Regions from separate parts of the Oceanobacillus kimchii X50 genome, predicted to be linked through region 2. Evidence: predicted binding sites of a transcription regulator. Region 2 holds the regulator's gene; the other holds the start of a gene.
What was found. The regulator Rex, encoded in region 2, represses fermentation and respiration genes when NADH is low (regulators of the CRP and FNR family bind a similar motif). The targets are predictions, from matches to a motif close to TTGTGAAATATTTCACAA.

Region 1 (16,632 bases), 1.1 Mb from region 2:
ATAACAGAATTAAGTTTAAATAACGCATCAATTCCAGCACTTTTCCCATTATGGTTTGGTTTATTTATAACTACGCAATTTATTCGAGTATGGAGTATTACCTCCTTAGGAAAGTACTGGAATACCAAAATTATTATTTTACCAGGTAGTACATTGGTGAAGCGTGGTCCTTATAAATATATTAAACATCCAAACTATCTAATTGTTGGGATTGAATTATTTGTTATCCCTATGATGTTTGGGGCATATTGGACAGCGATTATATTTCCATTCTTCCATCTCATTTTAATGAGTATGCGAATTCCAGCTGAAGAAAAAGCACTTACAAGTTTAAACGATTAACCTATTAAATAAAAAACTGTGACTATCATAAGTTAAGGTGAATTGCTAGGGGAATATACTTTGCAGATCGTATATTCCCTTAGCGATTTATCCTACTGTAATTGAATCAGTTTCATAATTGCTAAGTTTTTTTAAAACGTATGTTAGTAATAGTATTGTTATTAACATTTGGATTGTAGGATATTCTTGGCTTTGATTGTAATGGAAGACAGCGTCTGCTGCAGGAAGGAGCACGGGCTGAAAATCCACTAGGAAAAGGGGGACTTCTTTTCCTAGTTAGTTGAAGATGTGCCTGCGGAAAGCGCCGTCTGCAATGGAAATCAAACAATACAACATTCGGATTTTATACCAAATATATAAATATTGAAATTGATTCAATTACTTTTTCTGTAAAATTAATTACCGATTATAGCATCAAATGGTGGTGAACCAGGTGGTGAGTTTTGAATAATATCAATTACAGGTATGGTATAAGCGAATAGAATTAATGCTATAGTTATACCTATCCATAATTTCCAATTCTCCATCCATTTTGGTGTAATTGGTGCATAATCCTCTATTTCAGCTATCGGAAATTCTTCTTTTCCTTCTGGTGCAATAAATGCAAGATGAATAAAAATATATACCATAAGAAGGATTCCAATAAAAAGTATAGTACCACCAACCGCTTGAGCCATTTGATATGCGCCCCATTCAACTGCTTGCTCGGATCCACCGTACTCTGAATAGGAAGATCTTCTCGGACCGCCTAATAAACCCTGGATATGCATAGCTCCAGACATAATCGTCATACCTATTGCCCAAACTACGGTTTGGTAAATGCCTAAACGATGAATTTTTCTTGTTAATTTCCTACCTGTTAAATGAGGAATTAACCAGTAAGCTATCCCAAAAAACGTAAGTAGAACAGTCGTAGCTACAGTTAAATGAAAGTGTCCTGTTACCCAAATCGTGTTATGGACTAATGTGTTCATTTGGTGGGAGGCATTAATAATTCCGCCAATTCCACCAGGGATAAATGCAAGCATACCTACAAATGGAGCAAAGAAGCGGACATCATGCCAAGGTAAATTTTTAAACCAACTAAATAAACCAAGATATCCTTTTTTTCTGCCAGTGATTTCAAATGTAGCGAACATCGAGAATGCTGTCATTAAACTAGGAATAATAACCATAAATGTTAATACAACTTGGATAAACTTCCATGTAGGGTCTATACCAGGTTCTGTTAATTGGTGATGAAAACCAACTGGGATTGAAAAGAATAAAAACAAAATAAAGGATAGTCTAGCTAAAGAATCACTAAATAGTTTACCTCCAATAATCTTCGGTATAATGGCATACCAAGCCATATAAGCGGGTAATAACCAGAAGTATACTAAAGGATGACCAAAGTACCAAAATAACGTTCTACTTAACAAGACATTAATGGTTTCTGCATAACCTAATGACCATGGAATAAATTGAACTAATACCGCGACAGCCACACCTAAAGATGCAATAACCCACATAATCATATTGATTGTAACCATAAAAGCAAGGAGAGGTGAATTTTGATTTGAGTTTTGTTTTTTCCATACAAATAGCTGTCTCCAATTTACGATTGCTGCAATCCAGGTCCCCACGACAACAAGAGCTAAACCAATATAGAAGAGGGGATGTGCTTTTAATGGTGCGTAAAATGTATAGAGCACATTTGCTTTACCTATGAGAATTGTAACAGCAGTCAAAGATGTACCAATAGTCATTACCCAAAAAGCTAGCCAAGCAGATTTACGCTGTTTTTCAGAAATGCCTACTGTTTTTCCCATTAAAGCAAACTGAAATCCAATAATAAAAAAGGTAGTTAATACTAAAGCAAGCACAACACCATGGAAAGTAAGAATTTGATAATAACCAATTCCAAATGGAAGTGTAAATTCACCTGTTCGTACTAATACTTGTAATAGCCCCATTAGGCCACCTAAAAATAGGGATATAATTGCTACATAAATAAATGATAAGTATAACTTAGAATCTTTTTTGGTAATCTTTATAGGATCAGTTGATATTTCTTCAAATGTTAGTAAGTTAGCAAGAGCCATTATTCATACACCTCCACAGTCGTAAACATCATATGATGTCCAACACCGCAATACTCATTACATAACAAGGTAAATTCTCCAACTTTATTCATTTGAACTTCCATGCTGCTAACGTAACCTGGTTCTACCATCATGTTTACATTCGTACCAGCAATATTAAATCCATGTATTACATCTGTAGTGACTACTTGAAATAAAACAGAAGCCCCTTTAGGAATCTTAATATGATTTACAGAATTTCCATCCTCATCTACTCCAAGGTCATAATTAAAAGCACTTGCAACAACATTAACAATATAATGATCGGTATCCACTTTGGTTAAACCAAGATTTTCTTTTTGAAAAGCTTCATTTGCTTCGATATTATTTGGATCAATCGTTAGTCCATGACTTTGTGGATGTGTACCCATATAAAAAGCTCCAAATCCTAATACAACTAAAAACATAATTAATGCACTAACTCCAAGAATTAACCACCATTTTTCTAACTTATGCAGGCGCACTTTTCTCATCCTTTCTTCTTATCTAGTCATAAAGATTGCAAACACAGATACCCAGCAAATAACGATCAGCCCACCTAAAATTAGAACGGAAGCAAATGTTCCTTTAAGGTTTGGCTCTGTTTCGTTGTTTTCTTTATGGAAAAGATTTTTCATCATCATCACCTCTTTTGAATCTATAGTTTTATCATACACAATACAAAGGTCCTATTCGTACACATCACAGACTATTCACACTATGTTCAATAATACACAAATAAGGTGAAGTATTGGTTTTACTAACTTTTTGGTTAGAAAAGTATGTGAACGATTGATGAACAAACAGGGGATTTGATTGACAAAATGATGAGAAGAGATAAGGGGATAAAAACTATAATTACCCACAAAAAAAGCGGAAGCTTAATTTTAAGCTTCCGCTATATATATAAGAAATTATTTTTTAACAACGTTTGCTGCTTGTGGACCACGTTCACCTTCAACAATTTCAAAGGAAACTTCTTGTCCTTCTTCTAAAGACTTAAAGCCTTCTTCTTGAATTGCTGAATAGTGTACGAATACATCATTACCTTCTTCAAGTTGGATAAATCCGTAACCTTTCTCAGCATTGAACCATTTTACTACTCCGTTTTCCATGTAAATTTCCTCCTAATACTTCCACGTAAAACGCGTGTTATTACAAAGTTGACCAACGAAATATTAAAAAAGGGCTGCTTCTATAGAAGTACGGATCATAAATCATCCACTTCTATAGAAGTTGCCCTAGGTAATTAATGATTCCGTACATCTTCTTTGCTTGTTACTAATATTAGCCTATTCAAACAAATCAGTCAAGGAAATGGGTTTAATTTTAGATGAATTAACTAAAATTTACAAATAGTAATACGAATGATAAAGTAATTTTATATTCTATTAATCTTGGAGGAAATAATGCATTCAAAAGATAATCAATTAGATAAAATTAGCGAATATGTAAAACAGAAATTTTCAAATGAGACTACTGGTCATGATTATTTTCATTTAGAACGAGTAGTGAAAAATGCGAATAAAATCGCTATAGAAGAGGATGCCAATCTATTTATAACCATGGCAGCTGCATGGCTTCATGATATAGCTGATCATAAATTAACCACTAATCCAAAAAAAGAATTAAATGAGCTTTTACAGTTCCTTAAACAATTAGGATTACAACATTCTCAAATTGAAGCTATAATGATGATTATCGATACTACTTCATATTCTAAAGGCGTTATACCAACTACTATAGAAGGAAAAATAGTTCAAGATGCTGATCGATTAGACGCACTCGGCGCAATTGGCATAGCTAGAGCATTTGCATATGGAGGTTCGAAACAGCGTACTATTTATGAACCAACAAAATCAACTGGTTCTACCATTCACCATTTTTACGAGAAATTACTGTTATTACAAGATTCGATGCATACAAATACAGGTAGAATGATAGCAGCAGAGCGTCATCAATACATCGAAAACTTCCTAAATCAATTCTACAAAGAATGGGAAGGGGAGTAACCTTTTACTTTTAGATACGTTTTGCACCAATATATCTCTCTTCCCAGTATGGATTGGATAACTCGGTAATAACTACGCCACTAGATGAACCTGCATGAATAAATTTTCCATCGCCAATATAAATACCTGCATGAGATGGTCCTGAGTGTGTGGTTGAAAAAAATACGATATCACCAATTGAAGGACTGTCAACAGGAGAACTAAAATTCCATATCTCGCTAACCGTTCTAGGGATTACGATATCATTACTTTCATAGACATATTGAATGAAACCACTACAATCAAAACCTCCAGGCCCGTCACCACCATAAACATAAGGGGTCCCGACTAAAGATTTAGCAGCTTTAATAACAGGCTGTTTATTTCCACTTACTTCGAGTTGTTTCGAGTAGTAGGGATCCTGACTCTTCTCTTCGGCTGACTCATTATTATTTTCAGTATTGGATGATTCATCACTCTCAATTGTTTCTACATTTGAACTTTGGGAATCTTCTTCTATAGTTGATGACTCCAAAGCAAAATAGATTTCTTGAATCTTTTCCTCTTGTTGTGTACTTACTAATGATAAGTCATAATCTTTCTCTACGCTAACTAGAGCATCATGGGTTAAAGGGCCATAAATACCATCTATTTCACCTGAATAATAATCCAGAGTAACTAACGCCTTTTGGACTTCTTTTATTTCACCTGACTTCATTCCTGGTTGAATAGAGTTTATTTTATCTTCAATTATAGAAAGAGAATCTGCTTTTTTCATTTCTTCTAATTCAGTAATACTAAGTGCATCATTAAATCCTTCATCATCTATTTGATAAGCTATTTGATCTAGAGTAATACTATATTGTTCCGTGTTCCAATTTTCACCAAACCAAATATCTTCTTTTTTTATTAATGCATTCGATGTTTCAATATGATCACCGCTTTGTACGACTTGTTCAGATATTTCTGTATCGGCTGGTAATCCAGTCATCGCAACAAATGGTTGACTAGCAACATATGTATATACAATAGAATTTTTTATTATTTGTTCTAAAGTGGTATTCAAATTTGAGAACCTCCTTTGAAAAACCTAGCTTTACTCTAATTTTATGTCCAAATCTAAGAGCTTATGTTTTACGTTTATGTAACAAAAGAGGACTAGTTTCTGTTATAATTAAATCATTTAAGAAGTAATAATCTATATTTCCAATATTGTTAGGAGAGATTACAATGCAAGGTGAACAAGCATACTTAAATTTGTGTAGACAAATATTTGAGACTGGAGAACAACGTGGAGATCGAACCAATACAGGGACACATTCTATATTCGGACATCAAATTCGATTTGATTTAAATAAGGGATTTCCTCTTCTAACGACGAAACGTGTTCCATTCCGTTTAGTTGCAAGTGAACTACTTTGGTTTATAAAAGGTGATACGAATATTCGTTATTTATTAAAACACAATAATAATATTTGGAATGAATGGGCTTTTGAAAAATGGATAAATAGTGCTGATTATCATGGTCCTGATATGACGAATTTTGGCTTACGCAGTCAAGAAGATGAGAATTTTAATAAACAATATCAAGAACAAATGGAGCTCTTTAAAACTCGTATTCTTGAAGATGAATCTTTTGCAAACAAATACGGAGACTTAGGATCTGTATACGGGAAACAATGGAGAAATTGGAAAACAACTCAGAACGATACAATAGATCAGTTAAAAGATGTGATTCATTCCATTAAAACGAATCCTAATTCAAGGAGACATATTGTTTCAGCATGGAATCCTGAAGATATTCCAACAATGGCACTACCTCCATGTCATACATTATTCCAATTTTATGTTTCAAATGGAAAGCTTTCTTGTCAGCTTTACCAAAGAAGTGCGGACGTATTTCTTGGGGTACCATTCAATATAGCTAGTTATGCTTTGCTCACTCACTTAATTGCACATGAGTGTGAATTAGAAGTAGGTGATTTCGTACATACTTTTGGAGACGCACATATATATTCTAACCATGTTGAACAAGTCAAAACGCAACTGGAAAGGGAAATCCGAGATTTCCCTCAACTAACAATCAATAAAGACAAAGAATCTATTTTTGAAATGGACTTAGATGATTTAGTGATTGAAAATTATAATCCTCATCCGAGTATTAAAGCACCGATTGCTGTATAGTAAAAAAATAGATACTAGTCAATGAATCTAAAATAGGAAGTTGAGGATATAATATGATTTCGTTATTACTTGCTATGGATCGCAATCATGTAATTGGAGTTAATAATCAATTGCCTTGGCATTTGCCAAAAGATTTACGTTTTTTTAAAGAAAAGACAACAGGTAATACTATAATTATGGGAAGAAAAACGTTCGAATCAATGGGTGGCGCATTACCAAACCGAAAAAATATTGTTTTAACCAAGCGAACGGACGTGCAGTATGAAAATGTGAAAATAATTCATCATATTGACAAAATAAAAAAGTGGAACATGGAGAATCCGAAAGAAGAATATTTTATAATCGGTGGTGCAAACTTATTTAAACAAGTTATGGATATTGCAGATCGGATGTATATCACCTTGATTGATGATTCATTTACCGGAGATACATTTTTTCCTGAATTTAATAAGGAAGACTGGATAGTATCATCTAAAATTAAAGGTGAAAAAGATGAAAAAAATCCGTATGATTACTACTTCATTCAATATGATCGAAAAGTTTAATGAATAACTTGTTTAATTATTTCTAATCGTGCTATGATATGTATAAAGTTAAAGTAGAGAGATGTATTTAATGGATTATTCTGGGTAGTATCGATTTTAATACTGAAATATAATAACAATTGATGTTATTAAAATACCTACGACGGTGGAGTGATGCTTGATGTTTAGTAATATCGGCTTTCCAGGCTTAATTTTGATTTTAATTGTAGCATTAATTGTATTTGGGCCAAATAAGTTACCTGAAATCGGACGAGCTTTTGGAACAACACTAAAAGAATTTAAAAATGCTAGTCAAGATATTATGAATGACCACAATAAAAAGAAACAATGAAATGGAGGTGTAGGGGAAATACCCTTACATCTTCTTTTATGTCGTACATAAGGAGTGCTTGTACATGTCAACACCTGAAGATCAATATACCAATAGTACGGAAAGTACAGAAAAAGAAATGAATGTAGTAGGACATTTATCCGAATTGCGTAATCGATTAATTGTTACAGCCGTAATATTTATCATACTATTTATTATAGGTTTTCTAAATGTGAAAGATATTTACTGGTTTTTCGTTAATGATATAGATCTTGAATTAACAGCAATTAGTCCAACAGAAATTATCTGGGTTTATTTCTCAATGGCAGGTTTGGTTGCCATAGTCGGGACAATTCCTGTTCTAGCTTATCAAATATGGGCTTTTATAAGTCCAGCTTTAACTTCTCGTGAGAAAAAGATATCATTATCTTATATACCAGCATTATTCTTACTATTTATTATTGGACTTATATTTGGATATCTCATTTTCATTCATCTAATATTTCCATTCTTGCTATCACTAAACGAAGACATGTTTAATATCATGTTCACGGTTGATAGATATTTTACCTTTTTAATGAAAATTACTTTACCTTTTGCATTTCTATTTGAACTACCTTTAATAGCAATGTTTTTAACAAGTTTAGGAATATTAACACCACATTTCATGAGGAAAAACCGTAAGTATGCTTATTTTGTATTGATTGTTATTGGTGTATTAATTACACCTCCAGATTTTATTTTACAAATTGTTGTTGCAGTTCCACTTATGGTTATTTATGAAATTAGTATTTATTTATCTAAAATAGTTTATAAAAAGAAACAAGAAAAGCATGAAGCATTTATGAATGAATGATAATAGTAGAGGGGGAGCACAGATGGAACAAACATTCTATCAGTTTTTAATGACCTATCGAGGTAAGTTACAAAAGGATGTTAACTCAGAACTCGCAGAATGGGCGTTTCGAGATCATAATTTCCCTAAACACTCCAATAGCTATGATGAAATTAGTGATTATTTAGAATGGAATAGCCCATTTCCAAGTGCAATAGTAGCATTCGATTCTATATGGAATGAATACGAATGGAAAAAAGCAGCTCATTAAAGAGCTGCTTTTTTATATAAAGAACATCTATTAATAATTCAAACAAACGTTTGATTAATTTTTTACTTTTTCGACAAATAGTTTGCCTGCGCATGCTGAATTTTGTATATTATGCCATTTCATGCGGTTTCCCGGGAAATGTTTCTAAATCAAGCCTACACATTCTATAGTGTAATAGCGTAATCTATAGGTAGAACATCATGATAAGGGGGATAAGAATGGTTTTTCCACCATCCGAACGACAACAACAACCTTTTGAACCTATGCACCCTCAACAAAATAGAAATCCGTTTTTAAACAATAATCAAATGAGAGGTAAAACTAATTCTAGAGGATTTGCTGGTTTATTATCCTCTTTTGGAGGCGGCAAATCAGTAGGTGGATTAGGAGCGGCATCTTCTGGTGGTTTACAAACTTTATCTAAAACCTTAGGAGGCGTCCAACAATTTTTAGGAATATTGCAATCTACAGCACCGTTAATTCAGGAATACGGTCCTATGGTTAAAAATCTTCCTAGTATGTATAAAATGATGAAAGCCTTTAAGGAGATCTCCAATGAGGAAGATGAGAATACCTCAAATAAATCATTTGAAAATACAGATTCTAATACAGAAGAGGATATAACTAAAAATATACATTTAAATCAATCTTTAGATAAAGAGACTGACGCAAATACCAATCCACCAAAGTACGTTAAAGAAAAGAAATCAGGGATATCTACTCCAAAGTTATATATATAATGCTTTGCGCTTGATTTTTTTTATTAAAAAGGGAAAAATAGGGATAAACTGATTTATTAAATATGACTGGAGGAGTTACATGTCTAAACAAACAGAAATAGCTACATTTGCAGGAGGTTGCTTCTGGTGTATGGTAGAGCCATTTGATCAACGACCAGGTGTTATAGATATTCGTTCTGGTTATACAGGAGGACATGTAGAAAATCCAACCTATGAACAAGTGTGTTCGAATACAACAGGTCATGTTGAAGCGGTACAAATTACATTTGATCCTAAAATAATGTCTTATCAAGAATTGGTAGAAACTTTTTGGCAACAAATTGACCCAACTGATGCTGGTGGCCAATTTAATGACCGTGGAGAATCATACCAGTCAGCTATCTTTTATCATACGGAAGAACAAAAAAAGATAGCTGAGGATTCTAAAAAAGCATTAGATGAGAGTAATCGCTTTAAAATGCCAATAGTGACGCCGATTCTTCCAGCTAAACCATTTTATGAAGCGGAAGAAGATCATCAAGATTATTATAAAAAACGCAGCTTCCATTACAGGATGTATAAAAAAGGATCAGGAAGACAAGATTTTATTAAAAATAATTGGCAAAATACAATTAATAAAAGTGATTTAAAAGAAAAGCTAACTCCAATTCAGTATCATGTTACACAGGAGAATGGAACAGAACGTCCATTTGACAATGAATACTGGAACAATACTCAAGAAGGAATTTATGTCGATATTATAAAAGGTAATGTTTTATTTTCATCTAAGGATCAATATGATGCTGGGTGCGGTTGGCCAAGCTTTACAAAACCAGTTGACCCTTATCAAATAGAAGATAAGGTAGATAAAACACATGGAATGGTGCGTACAGAAATTCGAAGTAAACAATCAGATTCACACTTAGGACATGTTTTTGAAGATGGACCTCAAGATAAAGGCGGTCTAAGATATTGCATGAACTCTGCAGCGATGCGTTTTATTCCAAAAGAAAAGATGGAAGAAGAAGGTTATAGTAAATATTTGTATTTATTTGATTAACGATAATAATATTATGTAAACTAGAAAGGAAGAACCTTTATGATTCACTTAAATTGGGAGAACCGACCAACTATAAAACAAATTGAATGTGTGCATGCGAATGCAAAAAAATATATTGTAGAAAACAAATTAACTCCTGGCAAACGTTATGATGTAAAAAATGAAACGGAAGAGTTTTATTTTGTGATTGATAATAGCAATCGAATGGCAGGATTTCATAAAGAATATTTTAAAGAACTATAAAACAGGGGACATGCCCCTGTTTTTTTGTATCTATGTTCCAAAAAGTTGTTTTATTAAATAGTAAACTTTCTTAGTTTTTCATGGTATACTGATGAAGATACGTAACATTTAGAATAATGAGGTGACTTTGCTATGAAGAAAATATATTTCATTCGACACTGTTCTGCAGAAGGACAACATCCTGATGCTCCTTTAACATATACCGGTTTGCAACAAGCAAAAGAGTTATCATTATTTCTTCAAAATACGAATGAATCTTTCTGTGGCATATGGTCAAGCCCTTATTTACGGGCAATTGACACAATAAAACCTTTTTCTAACCAACTAAATATAGAGATAAATATTGATGATCGTTTAAAAGAACGAGTATTATGTGCTGAGCCAACAGAAGATTGGATGGACGCATTAAAACAGTCTTTTGAAGATCCTGAATTCTATTTACCAGGTGGTGAATCTGCATCTATGCTTTTACAAAGAGCAAACGCAGTTTTGACTCCTTTAATGAATAATCCTGGATTAGATACCATTATCATCGTTAGTCATGGCAATATATTGTCTCATTTATTTCAACAATACAATAATGATTTTGGTTTCGAAGATTGGAAAACGCTTGGGAACCCAGATGTATACGTTTTGGATATTAATTCTAGTAAAGATATGAAATTAACATCTATTTATAAATAAAGGTTTGCTATTAGTATACCTAAGGTTTGCTCATAGATTTCATCGAATTGACTGATTGGAAGCGGGTTAGTTCCCTGACCTAATTCTAATGTAAAGCCAGGACGCCTGTATTCCTGGATAAACCAATCTTTATAACCAGCATAACTATCTACATATTGGATCGGGATGTATCCACTCACTCTTTCGAATTCTGTTACAACTGTTAAAGATTCAGGCGGTTCTAATCCTTCAAAACCCCAGAAAATTACTTCTCCTTGGGTATGAAGTGTATTTACTCTACTAAAATCACGTTCTCCCGTTAGTTCTGTGATAGCTATAGCTTCTGGTTCTGTAAGTGGAGCATAGCCTGGAAAATCTCTAGGTTGTGGTGAACTTAGTTTTCTTTCTGCCTCAACACCCCATAGGGCAGGATATTGATTATTTAAATCTACTCCTCGTATATTTGCTTTCCAATCGGAAAAATCAGGGTTTTGGTTATTAACTTTTAACACAGTATCTCGAAACTCTTCTGCAGCATCTGCACCTAAGATTACCAGATCTACCCCGTCAGGATTCACCATCGGAACAATGGATAGTTGCGTTTGTTGATAGAATGGCAACATCGGTAACCCGCGAATTGTTTGACCGTTCGTTAAAGCAAGCACGTAATCATTTATGAACTTCATTAATACCGGGGTTGTAATCCATTCATTTGCATGGGATGAGCCATTCATGTGCACTTGTTTAGAGCCTGACCCAATCTGTAATTCAATAATATCTTTTCCTAATACGGAATTCCCTATATTTCTTAGTTGGATAAATGGATATACTTGTTGTAACATTGTTAAATCCTGTATAAATTTCTCATACGTATATTGATCGATATCATTTATAAGTAAGTCTTGTATTCTTACTGGTACCAATATAGTTTGATTAGGTTGAAGGTCTTGTGGGTTACTATTTGGATTCACAATTTCAATACTATCTATTGGTAATTGATAACGGTTTGCAATAGACCAATAACTGTCACCTGTCTGTACATTATATTCATTTAACATATACCCCGGAATTTCCAATGATTGTCCAATCGTTAAAGATAAAATATTTTTATCAGGATTTGAAGTCTCAATAAGAATTAACGGTACTTGAAATAATTGGCTATAATACCAGGCAGTGTCTCCAGGTCGAATAGTAATTTGCATATTTAACTCCTTTCATACGGCTTTTTATATGTTATGATGCGATTGGATAATGAATGATTCATTTATTTTTAAGACATAATGAGTTATAATAGGATAATATCTGACAACATCGGCAAGAAGGAGGAGAAATTCGTTGGCTTTTATTATTACGTCACCCTGTAAAACGGAAAAAGCAGGAGAGTGCGTTGAAGTATGTCCTGTTGATTGTATAGAAGAAGGCGAAGACATGTTCTACATTGATCCGGATATTTGTATTGATTGTGGTGCATGTGAAGCTGTATGCCCTGTAGAGGCAATTTATATGGAAGACGAAGTTCCAGAAGAAGAAAATGAATATATTTCGCTAAACCGTCTATTTTTTGAAAATCGATAAATAGTAAAAAAACACCTGATTTCCATGTGGAAACAGGTGTTTTTTTGAGTAAAGAATCATTAGAAGGGAATGATATTACATAAATTCTTGAGTAAGGAGACCGAATAATGAAAGAAAAACCATTGTCATCTGCAGAACCATTATGGAGAAAAAATGTTGACCTTCCTAAATTCGATAAGTTGCAGCAATCTGTGAAAACAGATGTTTGTATAGTCGGTGGGGGGATAACAGGGATCACTACTGCCTATTTACTAGCAAAAGAGGGAGTTAAAGTAATATTGGTTGACGCAGATAATATATTAAATGGAACAACTGGACATACGACAGCAAAAATCACAGAACAACATGGATTAATTTATGATGAACTAATTAAAAACCTTGGGGAAGAAGTTGCATTAAAATATTATCAAGCTGCTAAAGAATCGAATAATTTTATAAAAAACGCGATACAACAACAAGGTATAGCCTGCGGTTATGAAGAGCAAGATGCTTATTTGTATACGAATGATTATTATTATGTAGATAAAATTGAAAATGAATTCAAAGCATATAATGTACTGGATATTAAAGCAGAACTAGTCGATAACTTACCGATTCAAATCCCAATAAAAAAAGGATTATTAATGCCTGGTCAAGCTCAATTTCATCCATTAAAATATTTACATTTCTTACTTCATGATGCAATTAATAACGGATTAGAAGTTTATGAATATACCGTCGCTATGGAAGTAGAGAGAAATAAGCACACAACAGTAATTACAAAAGGAGACCATCGAATTACTTGTAATTATGTTGTTTCTGCAAGCCACTTTCCATTTCATGATAATGAAGGATTATATTTCACACGTATGTACGCAGAGCGCTCCTATGTAATTGCTGGGAAAACCGATTCGAAAGTAAAAGGAATGTATATTAATGTCGAATCTGCTACAAGATCTGTACGATCAGCAACCATTGATAACGAGGATTATATAATAATTGCTGGTGAAAATCATCGAGCTGGACAAGGAAAATCATCGATAGCTCATTACGAAGAGTTGCAATCGTTCGCAAAAACATATTTTGATGTAAATCATATTGCTTATCGATGGTCTGCACAAGATCTTACAACTTTAGATAAACTTCCTTATATCGGTCCAATTACAGATGGGGACCCAAGTATCCTTATAGCAACAGGTTATCGAAAATGGGGCATGACAAACGGAACATTAGCCGCAAATGTATTAGCAAGTTATATATTGAAGCATGAAAATAATCAATACCGTGAATTACTATCACCAAGTAGGTTCAAGGCTGATCCAATGATCAAGAAGCTATTTACCGTAAACGCGAATACAGCGAAGGAATTTATAAAAGGGAAATTCAGTTTTACAGGTGATACAAAAGTTGACGATTTAAATCAGGATGAAGCTATGATTACACACAATAAAGGAATTAGAATTGGTGTATATAAAGATAAACAAGATAATATTTATAGCGTTGATACAACTTGTACACATTTAGGATGTGAAGTAAATTGGAATCAAGAAGATCGAACTTGGGATTGTCCGTGTCACGGTTCAAGATATAATTACACAGGAGAAGTGATTGAAGGTCCAGCAAAGCAACCTTTAAAAAATATATCAATAGATGATTAATCAATTAAAAATTATATCTATTTGAAAATCGCTGTTAAATCCTGTTAAATTTTAATCTTGTCTCACTATCTAGAGTTAACTTTGATTATGAGACAAGATTTCATTGTTTTTCGTTTACTTCCTATAATAAATATTATGTAAACTAGAAAATATATATATACTTTTTTGTTGCACAAAAAACTAACATTTAATTGCTTTACCCTTGTCATTCAAGTCTTTAAGCTGACGTCCATCTTCTTTAAAACCAATTCCATACTTGTTTGTATATTTTGCTCTTGCTGTACCGTATGTACGATTCTTATAGTAATTTTCATCAAATATTACTTTTTCTATTTTTTAACAAGCTCTCTTATCGTTCTGATCAATTGCCGTTTTAAAGATAAAATTATATGTCTCATTCTCAGATTCTTTTGCTTCCCTACTTGACCAACACCTATAATGTATATTCCTATACTTCTTAATAACTGACTTTCTTCTTAAGCAATCTTGCACATTTCAGCAGCACGTTTATTCAATTACCGCGTCCTATTCTTGAACACCCTAAGGGCTACTAGCTGGTATTGTTAGATAACACCTTAAAATCTCTATATATCCCTAATATTTAACTGTATTTTATCTGATTTAATTGTTCTTAATATGTTATCGAGGTTTGTTATCTGAAATGGAAAGCGTGCACCCGATAAATTATGCTTGAGTAAAATATTGCTAAGCGCAGCTGTTATCATAGCCGTAGTATAGTAGTCTGAAGGTGTAACTAACTGCAAAAGTTTTGAATGTTTAACGTTATTACTTTTCCCTTTAATTTCGACAGTTAAATAGGCATTTTCGCTTTTTCGAGGGTTATGTTTAACGAACTTACTCAAGGTATGTTTGTATTGAGCTTGAGTAATAAAATTTATGAAGCCAGTTTTATTGAAAAGTGATATGGCTTTATTAAATATCGGCTGATCCCATGCTGTCCAATATCTCAAATTATTTATTTTTAGATTTTCTTTCAAGTGCTTCTGTTCAGCATGATGAATTAACCTCACATTACTTTGCTTGTCTTTTTTATAAAACTGCATACGTTTTTTAAAAGAAAAACCTTTAATTATTTGATTGTTCAAATCTACAGGGCCGGATACGATAGACAACATATCAACGATGCCCGTAACACCTACCTTTGCATTTGTGCTCTGCAAAAATCCTAAATTTACTTCTTCCACTTCTTGAAAACCTCTTATCCCCTCTTTTATCATTAATCCTGATAACCCCGGCAAAAAACCTGACATTACTATTGATGCAACTTGATTATTTTCACACTTACTATTTAACATTAGAACCATATCAACGAACGGTTGATATGGAGTTACATCGATACACATAATTTGTTTTTCTATGCACTTTTCTTGTACCATTGGGTGTTTTTGTTCAATGGCTACAATAACTAAATCTAAATTTACTATCGTTTTATGTATTTCTTCTTCATTATTAATATCTAGTTTCTTAAAAAAAGTGTATTTGTGCTTCAAAGAAGAAGCAAATAACTCACCTCGGGTTTCTTTATAGTCTGTAACGATTAGTTCAAATGGTTTATCAAATATCCTTATAATTTCTTTACAAATTAGTTGACCTAACGAGCCAGAAGCACCTACAACCATAATCTTCACCATAAGCTTATACCTGCTTTCGAGAAAAATACTATTACTTTAGTTTATTATACTATATTGAACAATATTGTTAGTATTATTGTGACATTGCTCATTTCTTATTGTGTAGCAAAATTATAAAAGTGCTACTCACCAATTGGCAAGTAGCACACTATTTTAATATGCCCATCCTCCTCTTATTTTTATTTACACTACAGGATAATTAAACGCATATTCTGGATAGCAATAAAACGGTGGACGCATTCCAATTACAGGTAAATAAAATGAAGTATCAAGATATTTTACAGATACTGTTTCTTCTGAATAAGGTTCCAGAAGCCAATAAACTTCTTTTGAAAATGTATATTTCATAAAAAAACCCCTTTTAAGAATTTGTAGACTGCCCCCCGTCCACATGAAGTACCTGGCCAGTTACATAACTGGAATCATTAGAAGCGAGATAAACAAAAGTAGGAGCCAATTCAAATGGTTGTGCGGCACGCTGCATGGGATTATTTGAACCAAAT
Region 2 (16,632 bases):
GGTTAAGAAAAAGTCTAGAGAAACGTTTTTCAGACGAGGATTTTCCATTATATATTCCACCAATTCAACTATGTACAGACAATGCAGCAATGATTGCTGCTGCAGGCACCATATTGTTTGAAAAGGGTCATCGTTCCACACTCGATTTAAATGCAAATCCTTCACTTTTGCTTGATTAATCACAGGTTATTCACAAGGGTGTGGATATATTATGTAGATAAGCTACGTAATCATCTTTTGAATGTGGATGAAAAAAGTGGATAACTGTTCATTTAGTTGTGGATTATGTGTATAAATTTTATTAGTTCGAGTTTTTTAGACATTTTCCGGGCTTTTTATTGTGGATAAGTGTTGTATTAAATAAGGATATTAACAGGAAGAAATTTGGTGGAAATCCGATGAATAAAAAACAAAATTATTATTTTCAAACTGATTTAATCCTACTCTTTTTAGGATTTGTAATCATTAGTTTATTGGCTATTTATAATGCGCAGCAAATTGATCAAACTAATACAAATTTTGTCATAAGACAAATTGCTTTTTTTGGTATTGGTGTTTGTTTTGTGGCAGCAATACAATTTATCGACCTCGAACAGTTATATAGAGGTAGTATATATATCTATTTAGGTGGAGTTTTCTTATTGGGACTCTTGCTTATTAGTCCTGATGCAATTGCAAGGGAAATTAATGGAGCAAATAGTTGGTTCACCTTACCTGGGTTGTCCATTCAACCTGCCGAATTTGCGAAAATGTCGACGATTTTATTTCTAGCAGCAACGATAACTGGCCATAAAGAAAAGACAGAAGTTCAAACTATGAAAACGGATATTATGTTACTACTTAAACTGATTGTTTATACATTGATACCAGTTGGGTTAATTATGCTACAGCCTGATTTTGGTACGTCGATGGTGTATTTGTTTATTGCAGGAATGATGACTATTTTATCAGGTATTAATTGGAAGATTATTGTTTCATTAATTGTCGGTTTGATATCTATAGCAGCAGCTGCTATTCTAGCAATTATTCGATTTCCGCAATTTGCCATTGATGTTCTTGGAGTTGCACCATATCAAGTTGATCGAATTATGACTTGGTTTGATCCATCACAACAATCAGCAGATGCGACATTCCAGTTCGAACGCTCACATATGTCATTAGGTTCTGGGCAATTGTTTGGTAAAGGAATGAGTGGTTTAGAAGTACAATATCCAGAAGCGCATACAGACTTTATCTTTTCTGTAATTGGTGAAAGCTTTGGATTTATTGGAAGCGCAATTGTAATTTTTCTTTACTTTATGCTTTTATACCGTTTAGTAACTTTAGGTTTAAGCATTTATAAACATTCACCATTTGGCACATATTTCTGCTTTGGATTTTTAAGTTTGATGCTTATCCATGTGTTTCAAAATATCGGGATGACAATTGGGATCATGCCTATTACAGGAATTCCGTTACTACTTATAAGCTATGGAGGTAGTTCTGTCATGTCCACTATGTTAGGATTGGCAATAGTTTACCGAGTAGCGGTGGAACATACGATACAAAATGACTATCTATTTAAATAAAAGCTATAAAAAAACTCTCTGAGTCCATCATTGTGGATAAAGAGAGTTTTTTATCTTATTAACTAGGTTGCTTATGAAACTGATCGATAAATGTTACTCCTTCTTCATAAATGGTTGCTATAACAGAATGTATTTGTTGTGAAGATATTTCAGTTACTTCGAATTGTACATTTTTATAGAGAAGGTTCGGCTTCTCATGATTGGCAGGGATATAGCCTAATTGATCGATTAAGAAATCACTTAAAGTATTAAAATTCTCTTCAGGAAAAGTGATGCCCAGTATACCTTCTAATTCGTACAATGGTGAATGAGCATGAATTCGGTATCTATTTCCAGCCAGTTGTTGGATAAAAGATGGTTTATTCAATACATAACTATCATCTTCTTGAAGGACATCAGTAACCATTTCTTTAACCATATCTTCAGTTGTAATGAGACCTTCTGTGCCACCATATTCATCTAAAACAATCGCAAGTGCAATCTGTTCTTTTTGCATATCCTTAAATGCAAGGTCTACACGTTGTGATTCTAAGATAAAGAAGGGATTATGCATGATATTTCGAAGTTGAAACTTGGTGGTATCATTATGTTTATGTAAGTAAGAAAGTACGTCTTTTACGTGAATAATTCCTACTATTTGGTCGATATCTTCTTCGAATACAGGATATCTGTTATATGGATTATTTATAATAACATCCATTACTTCCTCATAGGGTGTATCAACTTCAAGCACACACATATCTAAACGATGAACAACGATATCCGAAATATGTTTATCATTAAATTCATAGATGTTTGTTTCAGGTTCAGGTGATGCGTGCTCTTTTGTTTTTTTAAGCGCACTTGTATTGATTACCAGCAGCCCCTTTTTCCAAGTCATAAAACATGCTATGCCTACAATTAGACTAAGTAAACCTATCAGCGCTATCGTCAAAAGCTAACAACCTCCATGGTTTTTTATTAAATTTTTATCCGGAAATATGCCATCACTTAGACAGTCCGCATATATAAAAAAACAGGCAAGTTTAAACTTACCTGTTGATAATTATAAACGAAAATAAATATTTTTTCAATTATCTAACTCTTCCAAACTTGTCCATTGCTCTAATAAGTCATCAAGTTTTTGTTTGGACGTGTTTGTTTCTTCTGTTAGCTCTAATGCTTTTTCGTGATCTTCATACACTTCTGGTAACGTCATTTGTTCTTCTAAATGTGCAATATGCTCTTCTGTGGATTCAATTTGTTTTTCAAGTTCAGCAATCTGTCTTTTTCGCTTTCTTTCTTCACTTTGTTTCTGTTTTTCTTCTTTAAAGTTTCTTTTTTTATCAGAAACAGTTACTGATTGAACAGCGTTTTCCATCTGAAGACGAGCAAGTTCTGCTTCTTCTGCTTTTTTCTCTAAATAATAATCATAGTCACCAAGATACATTTTAATTCCTTGTGGACTCATTTCAGCTACTTGGTCTGCGATTCGATTAATAAAATAACGATCATGCGAAACAAATATAATCGTGCCAGGAAAATCAGCTAATGCACCTTCTAACACTTCTTTACTATCAATGTCTAAGTGGTTCGTTGGTTCATCTAGAATAAGCAAATTTGCTTTTTGCATTTTTAATTTAGATAATGCTAAACGTGATTTTTCTCCACCACTTAATGCAGATACTGGCTTTAACACGTCATCGCCAGAGAATAAGAAATTACCTAGAATCGTACGAATATCTTTTTCGTTCACTAGAGGATACTCATCCCACAATTCTTGAAGCACAGTTTTATTCGAGTGAAGTTCGGTTTGTTCCTGATCATAGTAGCCAACTTGTACATTCGTCCCTAATTGAATATCTCCTTCGAAAGGAAACTCTTTTTCCACAATAGTCTTTAATAACGTTGTTTTTCCAATTCCATTCGGGCCAACTAATGCGATACGGTCTCCGCGATTTGCATGGAGATGAACATGGCGAAATGTAGGGTCTTGTTGTTCTTCATATCGAAAACCCAAATCAGAGATTTTCAACACATCATTTCCACTACGACGATTAATCTGAAATGACATCGAAGCGGATGATTCATCCCCCATTGGACGATCCATTCTTTCCATTTTTTCTAATTGCTTTCGTCTACTTTGTGCTCGTTTTGTCGTGGAAGCACGAACGATATTTTTTTGAATAAATTCTTCCATTCGTTTAATATCCGTTTGTTGTTTTTCATATTCTTTCATTTCTTGTTCGAAATTGAGTGCTTTTTGTTCTAAGTATTTACTGTAGGTACCGTGATATTTTTTAGAATGATGTCTAGAAATTTCATAAACTATAGAAACCGTTCTATCAAGAAAATAACGGTCGTGGGAAACAATCACAATAGCACCAGGGTAATTAACGAGATAACCTTCTAACCATGTAAGTGTATCAATGTCCAGATGGTTTGTAGGCTCATCGAGGATGAGTAATTGAGGTTTTTGTAGCAATAATTTACCGAGAGCAAGTCTTGTTTTTTGCCCACCACTTAATTCGTTAATCGGTGCTCGATAATCGTAATCTCCAAATGAGAGTCCAGTAAGTACCGATTTTATATCCGATTCATACGTATAACCACCATCTGATTGATAGCGAACTTGTAAGTCATCATATTCCTTTAAAATTAGTTGGTAACTAGCATCATCCACTGCAGTAGGATCTGCCATTTTTGTTTCTAATTCACGTAACTTTTTCTCCATTTGTTTTAAATGGGAAAACACATCTTCCATTTCATTCCAAATGGTTTTTCCTGATTCCAATTTCATATGTTGCGACAGGTAACCATAGGTAAGGTCTTTCGGTTTGAAAAACTCTCCTTCATCATAAGGGATTTCATTTGCCATTATTTTTAGCAATGTCGATTTTCCTGCACCATTTCTCCCGACGATGGCAATTCGATCTTGGTCTTTTATTTCTACTTTTATATTAGACAAAATCTCTTCTGTGCCAAAAGATTTTGATATTCCGTTTAATTGCATCAGTATCATTTTATTGTCACCTCATATTACTAGTTTAGCTTATCGCCATAGAAGGGACAATATTATTGTGAAAAATGTCACGACTTCTAAGGATAAATCTGTTAAAATAAATATAGTATGATAATTATTCTAAGCATTGAAAAGAGGAAGGTCGTATGGAACAAAACAAGATTCCGCAAGCAACTGCAAAACGCTTGCCATTATATTATCGTTTCATTAACAACTTAAATCAACAAGGAAAAAAGCGTGTATCATCAAAAGAATTAAGTGAAGCGGTTAAAGTAGATTCCGCAACCATTCGCAGAGATTTCTCTTACTTCGGTGCACTAGGTAAAAAAGGATACGGATACAATGTCGAATATTTATTAGGATTTTTTAAACGTACGTTAGATCAACATGAAATAACAGAAGTAGCATTAATAGGTGTTGGAAATTTAGGTACAGCTTTCTTACATTATAATTTTATGAAAAATAATAATATCCGTATTACCATTGCATTTGATGCTGATGAGAATAAGGTAGGCACCGATATCGGAGGAGTTCCAGTCTATCATATTGACGAACTAGGGGAAAGATTAAAGGACACAGAGGTTGCGATTTTAACGATACCTGCAGATGAAGCAGATGCGATTGCCAATCAACTGGTCGATCATGGTGTTAATGGTATATTAAACTTTACCCCAGCAAGAATTACAGTACCAAGTCATATTCGTGTGCATCATATTGATTTAGCGATTGAACTTCAATCACTTGTGTATTTTCTTAAACATTATTCATTACAGTAATTATTTCATTATTTTAAATCGATTATTATGTAAGCGTTTGTTGAAATTTGCTTAAAGAAAAAGTAGACTGCATCTCAGTCTACTTTTTCTTTTTTATTTTATTGTGATAACCAAACATCTTAAAAGAACAAAAGAAGCATAAAGCAGAGACTGCTGAAAAAATCAATGTAACGGAATTCCAAACGGTGCTCTCCTTACTTTGAACCCCAAAGTATATAAAAGCTATTCCAACCAGAAAGTATAGAATTGCTCTTATTAAATAAGGATGTTTCATGGATTAACCTCCAAAGAATATCATTTGCATCTCATCTAACATTCGCTGCAGTTCCTCAGGATCAATATTATATTGCATTAACACAACAAAGGAGTTCATTGCTGCGTGAACGATGATAGGCACAATGATACGTTTTGTTTTTACATAAAGGAAAGCAAAAACAAATCCCATGGATGCATAAATAAGAATATGCGTAGGGTCTAAGTGAATAAAGCCAAATATGACTGCTGATAGTAACCCTGCGAAAAAGAAATTCATCCGTTTATATAGCTCTCCAAAGATAATTTTTCGGAATATGATTTCTTCCAAAATCGGAGCTAAAATAGCCGGGACGATCATAAATATCGGTGCTGCTCGAGTAATATCCATAATTTGTTGTGTGTTCTCTGAACCAGGATCAATCCCTAAAGCTATTTCGATTTGGGCAGCAATACCTTGCGCGAATAAAGCCATAAAGAAACCAGCGATGGACCAAAGTATTATGCTTTCAATGCCTGCTGCATTATCATTTCGCATTTGCATATCTGGTTTTAGAAGATATAGCGTAATGAGTACCGCTAATCCAAAGGAAAATATTGACCAATAAATCGTTGCATCCATTAAAGATAAGTCTAAAACGACCGCTAAAATTGGGGCGAAGAGAGCCCCTGAAAGCTGCATAATAATATATGTAAGAATGACATACCAATATCTGCGACTCAAATAAAACGCTCCTTTATCATGTACTGTATTAATTACTATAGTTTAACATATGCATATATAGTTATTATAATCAGAACACGCTATTAAATGAAAAGAAAATGAAGTATTATTTTTCTATAACTGAGTACTACATATGTTGAATAAAAAATATAATTTCTTCACTCTTTTTTGCTTGCATTTTTTTATAGAATTAATTATTATAATAATTGTGATTAGCACTCAACTGTGAAGAGTGCTAATAAAATAAAATGATATCGAATTAAGGAGGCATTTCTACATGATTAAACCATTAGGAGATCGTGTTGTTATCGAACTTGTTGAACAAGAAGAAACAACTGCAAGCGGAATCGTACTTCCAGACTCTGCAAAGGAAAAACCGCAGGAAGGGAAAGTAGTAGCAGTTGGTTCTGGACGTGTAGAAAATGGAGAAAAGATCGCTCTTGAAGTTTCAGAAGGAGATCGTATCATTTTTTCTAAATTTGCTGGTACAGAAGTGAAATATGAAGGTACAGAATACTTAATTCTTCGTGAAAATGATATTTTAGCTATTATAGGCTAAACTCTTATGAGAAATTTAGACTGAATAATAAAATACGTAACTACATTCAAGGAGGAATAAAGAATGGCTAAAGACTTAAAATTTAGTGAAGACGCTCGTCGCGCAATGCTACGTGGTGTAGATACATTGGCAGATGCAGTAAAAGTTACGCTTGGACCAAAAGGACGTAATGTTGTATTAGATAAAAAATTTGGCTCACCTCTAATTACTAATGATGGTGTTACAATTGCAAAAGAAATTGAATTAGAAGATGCATTTGAAAATATGGGTGCACAATTAGTATCTGAAGTTGCATCAAAAACAAATGATGTTGCTGGTGATGGTACTACAACTGCAACTGTACTTGCTCAAGCAATGATTCGTGAAGGATTGAAAAACGTAACCTCTGGTGCGAACCCAGTGGGAATCCGTCGCGGTATTGAAAAAGCTGTGGCAGAAGCAGTAACTGAATTAAAATCTATCTCAAAACCAGTTGAATCTAAAGAATCCATTGCGCAAGTAGCTGCTATCTCTGCTGCTGATGATGAAGTAGGTCAATTGATCGCTGAAGCAATGGAACGCGTAGGTAACGATGGTGTTATTACAATTGAAGAATCTAAAGGATTCAACACAGAACTTGAAGTAGTAGAAGGTATGCAATTTGATCGTGGATATGCTTCTCCATACATGGTTACTGACCAAGATAAAATGGAAGCAGTTCTAGAAGATCCATATATCTTAATTACAGATAAGAAAATTGCAAATATCCAAGAAGTGCTACCAGTATTAGAACAAGTAGTTCAACAAGGTAAACCGCTTCTAATGATCGCTGAAGATGTAGAAGGCGAAGCACTTGCTACATTAGTAGTGAACAAACTTCGCGGTACATTTAACGCAGTAGCTGTAAAAGCTCCTGGATTTGGTGACCGTCGTAAAGCAATGCTAGAAGATATCGCAGTACTAACTGGTGCAGAAGTAATCACTGAAGATCTTGGATTAGATCTTAAATCTGCTGGTATCGAACAATTAGGTCGCGCTTCTAAAGTTGTTGTAACAAAAGAAAACACAACAGTAGTAGAAGGTTCTGGTGACCCAGAAGCAATTTCTAGCCGTGTAGCACAAATCCGTGCACAAGCAGAAGAATCTACTTCTGATTTCGATAAAGAAAAATTACAAGAACGCCTAGCGAAATTAGCTGGTGGTGTAGCAGTAATCAAAGTTGGTGCAGCTACTGAAACAGAATTGAAAGAACGTAAGCTTCGTATTGAAGATGCACTTAACTCTACTCGTGCAGCAGTAGAAGAAGGTATCGTAGCTGGTGGTGGTACAGCATTACTTAACGTATACAGTAAAATCGCTGAATTATCATTAGTAGGTGACGAAGCAACTGGTGCAAGCATTGTACTACGTGCAATCGAAGAGCCAGTACGTCAAATCGTACACAATGCTGGACTAGAAGGTTCTATCATTGTAGAACGTCTAAAAGGCGAAAAAGTTGGTATTGGTTACAATGCAGCAACTGACGAGTGGGTAAACATGGTAGACGCTGGTATCGTTGACCCTACTAAAGTTACTCGTTCTGCATTACAAAACGCAGCATCTGTAGCAGCAATGTTCCTAACTACTGAAGCAGTAGTCGCTGACAAGCCTGAAGAAGACGGCGGTGCAGCAGGCGGCGGAATGCCTGACATGGGCGGCATGGGTGGAATGGGCGGCATGATGTAAGAGATTTTTTACACGCCTTTCCTAGTTTTTGTGAAGCTGTTTAATGTATAAATAGTTAGTTAGAAGAAGCCTACTTCCCGAGTAGAAGGAAGTAGGCTTTTTTGTGTTTTAAAATTTGTTTATCAGGATTTTATGTAGGACTGTAAATTTATAAATGCTATTAAGATTTATATGCAGTATTACTAAGTGATTTTATATTGTAATGAGAATGAAATTTAACAAGTGTGAGTTTCTTAAAACTTACATAAGACTGAAGGATTGACTTGCGATAATAGTAAATCTAAATGAAATAAAAGATTAGTGCGGGTGAGTTTCAGATAACATCTACTTCTCATACAAATGATAACTTTGAATGGGATTTTTAAAAGGATTTATTTACTTGATGGAAAAATTTAGGTATAATGATACAGGCAATTATATCTACATTATATGCAAAAGGGAGAGTAATTACATGGTAGGTTTTTTAGGCTTTATCGCACTAGTCTTATTAATTATGGGGATTGTACAATTTTTTAAAAAGGAAAAACGTAAGAAGGGTATAATCAAGTTGGGGATTGGATTTGCACTATTCACCGTAGCAGGAATCATTTCCACGCCAGTTGAAGAAGAGAAAGCTGCAGCAACAGAAGAAGTAACTGAGGATGAAAATAAGGCCTCTGAGGAAGAGAAAGCCGAAAAAGAAGTTGAAGCACAGAAGGAAGTTGAGGAAGAAAAAGCGAAGGAAGAAGCCGAAAAAGAAGCTGAAGCACAGAAGAAAGCTGAAGAGGAAAAAGCGAGAGAAGAAGCCGAAAAAGAAGCTGAAAAAGAGCCAGAAATGTCGGTTTCTCAAGAAAACGCAATTCGTCAGGCTGATAGTTATTTAGATTTTAGTGCATTCTCGGAGTCTGGTTTGATTGACCAATTAGAGTATGAAGGATTCTCTACAGAAGATGCAACATTTGCTATTGAAAATATTGAAGTTGATTGGAGAGAGCAAGCAGTATTACATGCAGAAAGTTATCTTGACTTCTCAGCCTTTTCAAGAAGCGGATTGATTGAACAATTATTATATGAAGGTCACAGTGAAGCAGACGCGAATTATGCAGCAGATCAAGTAGGACTATAGTATCGAGAAAGAGAAGAGGAAAAATTCCTTCTCTTTTTTTGCATTCAAGGATAACTGGGTAAGTAAGAATATAAATGATTCTTATTCGCACAGTTTTATTTATATGGATTACCTTCCTCTTTATCTTACAAGAGGACCATCATATTAAATAATAAGTACTACATCTTGACAAATACTCACACGAAATGTATTATTTAACGCTGTAGTTTAATTTAAAATATTAATTTAATCTCACATACAACTGACTAAATAGGAAAAATTAAAGTCAGTGATGATTATGTGAGTTTTTTTGTGTTGATTGAAAGGAGCAGATTTTGAAGAATATAAAGAAACAAAATCAAACTATAGATAAACCAGTACTTTTTCTAAGTGGAGGGGCATTACTTGCCTTTGTGATCTTAGCATTGATAAATAAGAACATGGTTACTGATGCGGTTAATACAATGTTTAATTGGTCGGTAACTTACTTTGGTTCCATCTATCAAGTTCTAATGGTTGGAACCTTATTTATTGCATTAATACTTGGGTATTCCAAGTTTGGTAAGATCCGTTTAGGGAAATTAGAAAAACCAGAGATTGGAACCTTTAAATGGATCTCCATTATTATGTGTACGTTACTCGCAGCTGGTGGTGTTTTCTGGGCAGCAGCTGAGCCATTAAGTCACTTTTTAACTGTACCTCCTCATTTTTCAGGGATTGAGGCAGGAACACCTGAAGCAATAGTACCAGCACTTGCAACTAGTTTTGTCGATTGGGGCTTTGTTTCCTGGGCCATCTTAGGAACATTAGGTACGATTGTATTGATGTATTCCCATTATCATCGAAATGCACCATTAAAACCAAGGTCATTACTTTACCCGATATTTGGGGATAAAATTATGGAAAAAAGTGCATTAGGAACGTTTGTTGATGCCTTTTCGATTGTATCTGTGGCAGCAGGAACAATTGGTCCGATTGGTTTTCTCGGTTTACAGGCTGGGTATGGATTAAATGCATTGTTTGGTTTACCAAATAATTTACTCATGCAGTGTCTTATTGTTGCAGTAATTGTTATTGCAGCTGGGATTTCTGCCGCAACAGGTATTCATAAAGGAATACAAATTTTAAGTAGTTATAATATTATTCTTGCTGTTGGATTAATGATCGGTGTCCTTATTTTAGGACCAGCATTATTTATATTCGATTCGTATGTGCAATCATTTGGATTGTATGTACAAGACTTTTTAACGTTGAACACTTTCCGAAGTGATGGTGCTTGGCTTGGATTATGGACGATTTTTTTCTTTGCTTGGTTTATCGGTTATGGCCCAATGATGGCTATGTTTGTTAGTCGTATATCGCGTGGCCGTACGATTCGTGAATTAGTAACTGCTGTTGTAGTCATTGCACCTGTTGTTACAACATTTTGGTTTACGGTTGTTGGGGGAACAGGAATCTTTTCGGAAATGAATAATCCTGGTTCTGTCTCTGATGCTTTAAATAGTGCTGGACCTCCAGCAGCTATGATTGCAATTGCAGAGCAGCTGCCATTCGGTACAATTTTTGGTTTCTTATTCCTACTAGCAACTATTATATTTGTACTAACAACAACTGATTCCATGTCATTAACTATTTCGATGGCGATTACTGGTCACGGAGATCCGGCTAAGTATTTACGTGTGATTTGGGCGATTCTTATGGGACTTGTAGCAACAGTATTAATTACTATAGGTGAGGATAGTGTCGGATCTCTGCAATCATTCATTGTAGTTACGGCTGTTCCGGTTTCCTTACTCATGTTAACCACATTTTGGACAGCACCACGTGTAAGCCGTGAACTAGCTAAAGAACAAAAAATTGATGAAAAACAACCTGACAGAAAGTAATACAAAGGGGCTGACGTTTAAGTCAGCTCCTTTTTTATTTGTAAAAAAGTCTACAGTCGTATAAAGAATTGATCGAATGTAAAAAAATAAGATGTCAAACTTTTCCTCTGCCTATACAGGTAATATTATTTTAACAATATATGAATGGCGGGAAAAATCCAACCATTCATAATGCTTATCAAACTGAATAATAGTCTTCTTTCACAAATAAGCTTAAAAAATTTCAATATTTCATTGATTGGAAAAATACATTCAATTATACTTTAACCATAATGAGGTCGAGTAAGTATAGGAAACTAAAGATATAAGGGGAGTAAAGATGAAAAAGTATATGATTGCTAATATTCCGGGAGATGGAATTGGAAAAGAAGTCGTACCTGCAGCAACAAAAGTTTTAGAAGCTATATCCGATATCCATGGAGGAATAAGGTTTGATTTCAATGAATTTCCTTGGAGCTGTGAATATTATATGGAACACGGTAAAATGATGCCAGAGGATGGATTGGAGATATTAAAGAACTATCATGCCATCTTTTTAGGAGCAGTTGGTAATATCCAACTTGTGCCAGATCATATTTCGCTATGGGGTCTTCTAATTAAATTTCGCAGAGAATTCGAACAAGTTATTAACTATAGACCAGCAAAAGTTCTTCCTGGAGTGAAATCAAAAATAGTTAATCCAAAAGACTTTGATCTTATTGTGGTTCGAGAAAATAGCGAAGGGGAGTACAGTGAAGTTGGTGGCAGAATCTTTCGAGGAGAAGATGAAATTGCCATTCAAAATAGCATCTTTTCAAGAAGAGGAACCGAACGAGTTATGCGTTTTGCTTTTGAATTGGCTGATAAACGTAAAAAACATGTAACTAGTGCAACGAAATCCAATGGTATTTTTCATTCTATGCCATTTTGGGACGAAGTGTTCAAAGATGTTTCAAGAGATTATTCAGGAATTGAAACAGATTCTCAGCATATTGACGCCTTAGCAGCTTTCTTTGTAACGAATCCGGAGAGATTTGATGTTATTGTAGCTAGTAATTTATTCGGCGATGTATTAAGTGATTTGGGTGCGGCCATAATGGGAAGCGTGGGAGTTGCACCAGCAGCAAATATTAATGTTAACGGAGAGTATCCTTCAATGTTTGAACCAGTTCATGGTTCAGCACCTGATATTATTGGGAAAAATATCGCGAATCCAATTGGACAAATTTGGACTGCTAAATTAATGTTAGATCATTTTGGGGAAGAGGAATTAGGAAGTTTGTTACTAGATGTAATTGAAAAGACAACAAATAAAGGAATATTAACACCGGACATAGGTGGAAAACATACAACTTCAGAGGTAACTGAAGAGATTATTCAAGGATTAAAAGTGCGTTCCTAATCGAATTATCGTTTGTATAGATACTATATTTGAGAATGTATTTAGAAATCATTATACCTATAAGCGTCGAGTAATTTAATACAAAAAAGACTGGAATAAGCTTGGTAAAAGAACCATCGTTATTCCAGTCAACAGACTTTTAAATTAACTTGTAGTACTAATCTTTAAATACATGTTTTCCAATTACTTCAGTCGTGACTTTATCATCTAACCACCTACTTGTTGCTGTTTTTGGATTATAGAAATATAAACTCTCAGTAACGAGACTTCTGTCTGTATGCAAGGCTTCTTCTACTGCTTCCTTACTGGAATCACCAGCAGGTTTATTAATTTTACCGTTACTAACAGGGGTAAATTGCTTGTCTTGATGAATTACTTCTGAAACAGTGTCAGGAAACTGATTACTATCTACTCTATTTAGTACTACAACAGCAACAGCTACCTTACCTTCGTACGGCTCTCCTTTTGCTTCAGCGTGTACTAATCTTTCTAGTAAAATCTCTTTCATTATTTGTCATATCTACTGTCTCTTCATCTATATAAATCATTTCTAATTCCTCAACATTTGATTTATGATTACTGAGCTGATGCATGCTCAATTTATTGTCTTTCTCTATTTCTTCTTCTGTCTCTGCTGCGCTAGCATCAACAGGAGTTAGAATGATTAGTAAAAAACTAGTTACTAATAGCGTTATAACTTTTCGCATAGGTAAATCCTCCTATTATACAAATAAATAAGAAGCAGGAAATATCCTGCACAAGATATGAATCTAACATGTATTGCTTAACTTTTAAAGGGTTTTGCTCAAGCAATAATTTCCTTTGTAGTGAATCTTTGCAACTTATGTAACAAATTCGTGATTAAAAGGTATTACTTTTTCGGTTTTAAGTTATTGTGGAATTTATCACATAATGGAGTAATCTTAAAAAATGGAGTAAATGAAAGGAATTGTAACTACACAATCAATAACTTCGTTTATACCAGGATTGAGGGGCGAAACGATTGGTAGACATTCAGAAATCAAGTTGAGAAATAATCTTGCTTTGTTATAATAAAAAAATCGTTAATTTTTGAGATTTTTGTCATTTAATTTTTCTGTTATTCTCGTATTTTAATAGAAAGGTGATTTATGTGTAGAATCTTAAACATCTCTATTTTTCTAACAACAGATAAAATTTCTCATAAGCTATATTCAATTAATAATTAATAATTAATAAGATTTTTAGTCTTATCAAATGACTTATCAAAGTATGGTTTATTATTTGTATGGTAGGGAGCAGAACTTAAAAGTTAATGATTTACATAACTTCAGGAGGTAATCACAGCATGGAATTAACAAATAATCCAGCATTATTATGGTTTGTGGCTGGGTATGGAGTATTTATGATTATTCTTGGTATCTATTTTTCCAAGAAGATCTCAAACAGTGAAGATTTTATTCTTGCCGGAAAAGGGCTAGGAAGCTTTGTGTTGGCAGGTACATTATTAGCAACGTGGATGGGAAGTGGAAGCATAACCGGTGGGGAAACATCAATGGCGTACTCATATGGTATTATTCCTGCTCTCATGATGACAATCCCAACGCTATTAGGTATTGGAATTTTATATTTTATAGCTCCGAAAATTCGTGAGTTTGGCAAATTTACAGTTTCAGGTATTTTAGAAGCGAAATATGGTAAAACAGCTCAATTAATCGCAAGTATCATTATCATTTTAGCTTTTGTCGGTATAGTCTCTTATGCCATGACAGGATTAGGTTTTGTATTAAATGTGACGACAGGTATGTCTGTACAAATCGGAACACTAATCGGTGCCGTTCTAATAATCTTCCTAGCAACGATTGGTGGGCTTCGTTCAGTAGCACCAACGGATGCGATTAGTGCTTTTCTAGCATTGATTGGTTTATTCCTTGCTCTTCCGATTATGTTCTCAATCGCAGGTGGATGGGGAGAAATTACAGCGAATGTACCAGAGCAGCATTTAACTGCAACAAGCACTCTGAGCACCGTACAATTATTAGGATTCTTATTACCTTCATTCTTTTTATTGCTTGGCGATCAAAATATGTATCAGCGTCTTGCTGCGTCAAAAGGTGTAAAAACAAGTAAGAAAGCACAAATCTTTTGGCTATTGGCTATACTTTTGATTACACCAACTATTTCTCTGATTGCGTTTACTTCTCGTTCGCTTTTTGATGATATAGATCCAGGTATGGCACTTATTGGAGCTACAACAGTCTTACCAACAGCTGTTGGGGGAATTTTACTTGCAGCTGCAGCGGCATTTATTGTAACAACAGGAAATTCTTATTTACTATCTGCAGCAACTAACGTTACATATGATATCGTTGGGAAATACTTTAAGAAGGATGCTTCAGATAAACAATTGGTATTGTATACGAAAATATTTATTGTCATTTTAGGTGCTTTTTCATTTATCTTAGGGAACTATTTCCCAACGGTACTCGAGGTACAAATGTATGCTTATACTGTTTATGGAGCCGGATTAACACCAGCATTACTAGCAGTATTTTTCTGGAAAAGAGTGAATGCTAAAGGTGGTATCTCTTCTATGATTGCAGGGGTAGGTACAACTTTGCTTTGGGAACTGATTTTAGGTAAACCATTTGATTTAAATAGTGTGATCGTTGCTATTCCAGTAGCGGTTATCGTGTTAATTGTTGTGACATTGATGACAACAGAAAAACCTGTATCAAAAAAGTAAATAGATTTGTAAAATAGACCGGGCATTCTTGTCCGGTTTTGCATTTGTTCAAGAAGTAATGTATTTTCGGGAATTTTAGATTAAAAAACAAGGATTTTATTAATGCCCCCTCAAATAATTCCCTATATTATAAAATCGAATAAATTCACGTATAGTACTTTTAATTTGTATACGGTCTTCCCTAATGACCAACGAATCAATGATCCAAAAAATAATAGCATTTAAGGTTGATAGCCATAATAATTCTTTAGAAATATGTATGGTAAAACTTAATTCTAGCACCGTCGGAAGTATTATAATTGTTCCAAAAAAGATACCAACAAGTATATTATTAAATATTTAACCGAGTAAACTTTTGGCTTTCTTCGAAGATATATTTGTGTTGGGAAGGCGATGAATAGATAGCAGAAAAAGTAAATAATAGATACAAAAATAAAGCCTAAAAAGTCAAAATATGGAAAGTACACCATGAAATAAATCAAACTTGCCATGAAAGATGATAATAAAAGACAAATGACATTATCTTAATTATAGCAGACAAAATTATGCTAGTTTTCCATAAATAGGTCCTTTCTTATGTATTTGTGCTGATCATAATCAAGAAGTCGAATTTTGTAAGGGTAGGATAATTATCCTGTTATAGTCGTCCATGTAATAAAAACTCCATTTTTACTTGCATATTTACCTCTAAATCCCTAAAAATCCTCTGAAAAATAGTGGACATTTTTACCATTTTATGTAATACGACAATAAAAGTAGTTAATATTCATTATTTTTCAATTATTCAATTAATTCGACATGTACTGACACCTTTTCTGTAATGATTTTGTTATATTTATCTTTAACAACTTGGTCCATTCACTTATTCTTTGAATTTTAGGAGGTGTGGTATATATCGTTTTATCCTAACAATATTCTTCAAATAAGAAGAAAAGATGTCAATGTGTTGATGATGGCTGGAAAAATGTAAAA

Region 1: a site for Rex is predicted at 3,165-3,182, ahead of C794_RS20430 (cytochrome c oxidase subunit 2A). Genes of this name have one in related genera too.

What each region holds. Positions count from the first base shown of each region.
Region 1 is NZ_CM001792.1:1,749,922-1,766,553, reverse strand. Features, by position in the region: gene C794_RS09305 (isoprenylcysteine carboxyl methyltransferase family protein) at 1-342, shown strand, start outside; gene C794_RS09300 (b(o/a)3-type cytochrome-c oxidase subunit 1) at 738-2,426, opposite strand; gene C794_RS09295 (cytochrome c oxidase subunit II) at 2,426-2,929, opposite strand; gene C794_RS20430 (cytochrome c oxidase subunit 2A) at 2,948-3,082, opposite strand; gene C794_RS09285 (cold-shock protein) at 3,359-3,559, opposite strand; gene C794_RS09280 (HD domain-containing protein) at 3,854-4,456, shown strand; gene C794_RS09275 (C40 family peptidase) at 4,467-5,501, opposite strand; gene C794_RS09270 (thymidylate synthase) at 5,666-6,619, shown strand; gene C794_RS09265 (dihydrofolate reductase) at 6,673-7,164, shown strand; gene C794_RS09260 (twin-arginine translocase TatA/TatE family subunit) at 7,325-7,495, shown strand; gene tatC (twin-arginine translocase subunit TatC) at 7,560-8,330, shown strand; gene C794_RS09250 (YozE family protein) at 8,353-8,580, shown strand; gene vrrA (VrrA/YqfQ family protein) at 8,799-9,320, shown strand; gene msrA (peptide-methionine (S)-S-oxide reductase MsrA) at 9,400-10,359, shown strand; gene C794_RS09235 (DUF6501 family protein) at 10,399-10,602, shown strand; gene C794_RS09230 (histidine phosphatase family protein) at 10,735-11,286, shown strand; gene C794_RS09225 (M14 family metallopeptidase) at 11,277-12,467, opposite strand; gene C794_RS09220 (4Fe-4S dicluster domain-containing protein) at 12,601-12,840, shown strand; gene C794_RS09215 (FAD-dependent oxidoreductase) at 12,948-14,477, shown strand; gene C794_RS09210 (saccharopine dehydrogenase NADP-binding domain-containing protein) at 15,062-16,129, opposite strand; gene C794_RS20835 (hypothetical protein) at 16,313-16,477, opposite strand; gene C794_RS09200 (SDR family oxidoreductase) at 16,491-16,632, opposite strand, start outside.
Region 2 is NZ_CM001792.1:639,723-656,354, forward strand. Features, by position in the region: gene tsaD (tRNA (adenosine(37)-N6)-threonylcarbamoyltransferase complex transferase subunit TsaD) at 1-179, shown strand, start outside; gene C794_RS03605 (FtsW/RodA/SpoVE family cell cycle protein) at 399-1,568, shown strand; gene C794_RS03610 (transporter associated domain-containing protein) at 1,627-2,502, opposite strand; gene C794_RS03615 (ABC-F family ATP-binding cassette domain-containing protein) at 2,638-4,569, opposite strand; gene C794_RS03620 (redox-sensing transcriptional repressor Rex) at 4,716-5,345, shown strand; gene C794_RS21150 (YdiK family protein) at 5,425-5,619, opposite strand; gene C794_RS03630 (CPBP family intramembrane glutamic endopeptidase) at 5,623-6,321, opposite strand; gene groES (co-chaperone GroES) at 6,599-6,880, shown strand; gene groL (chaperonin GroEL) at 6,944-8,584, shown strand; gene C794_RS03645 (Ltp family lipoprotein) at 9,036-9,689, shown strand; gene C794_RS03650 (BCCT family transporter) at 10,004-11,554, shown strand; gene C794_RS03655 (tartrate dehydrogenase) at 11,874-12,935, shown strand; gene C794_RS20950 (cell wall hydrolase) at 13,093-13,443, opposite strand; gene C794_RS20955 (hypothetical protein) at 13,406-13,642, opposite strand; gene C794_RS03665 (sodium:solute symporter family protein) at 14,263-15,660, shown strand; gene C794_RS21335 (UPF0715 family protein) at 15,954-16,175, opposite strand.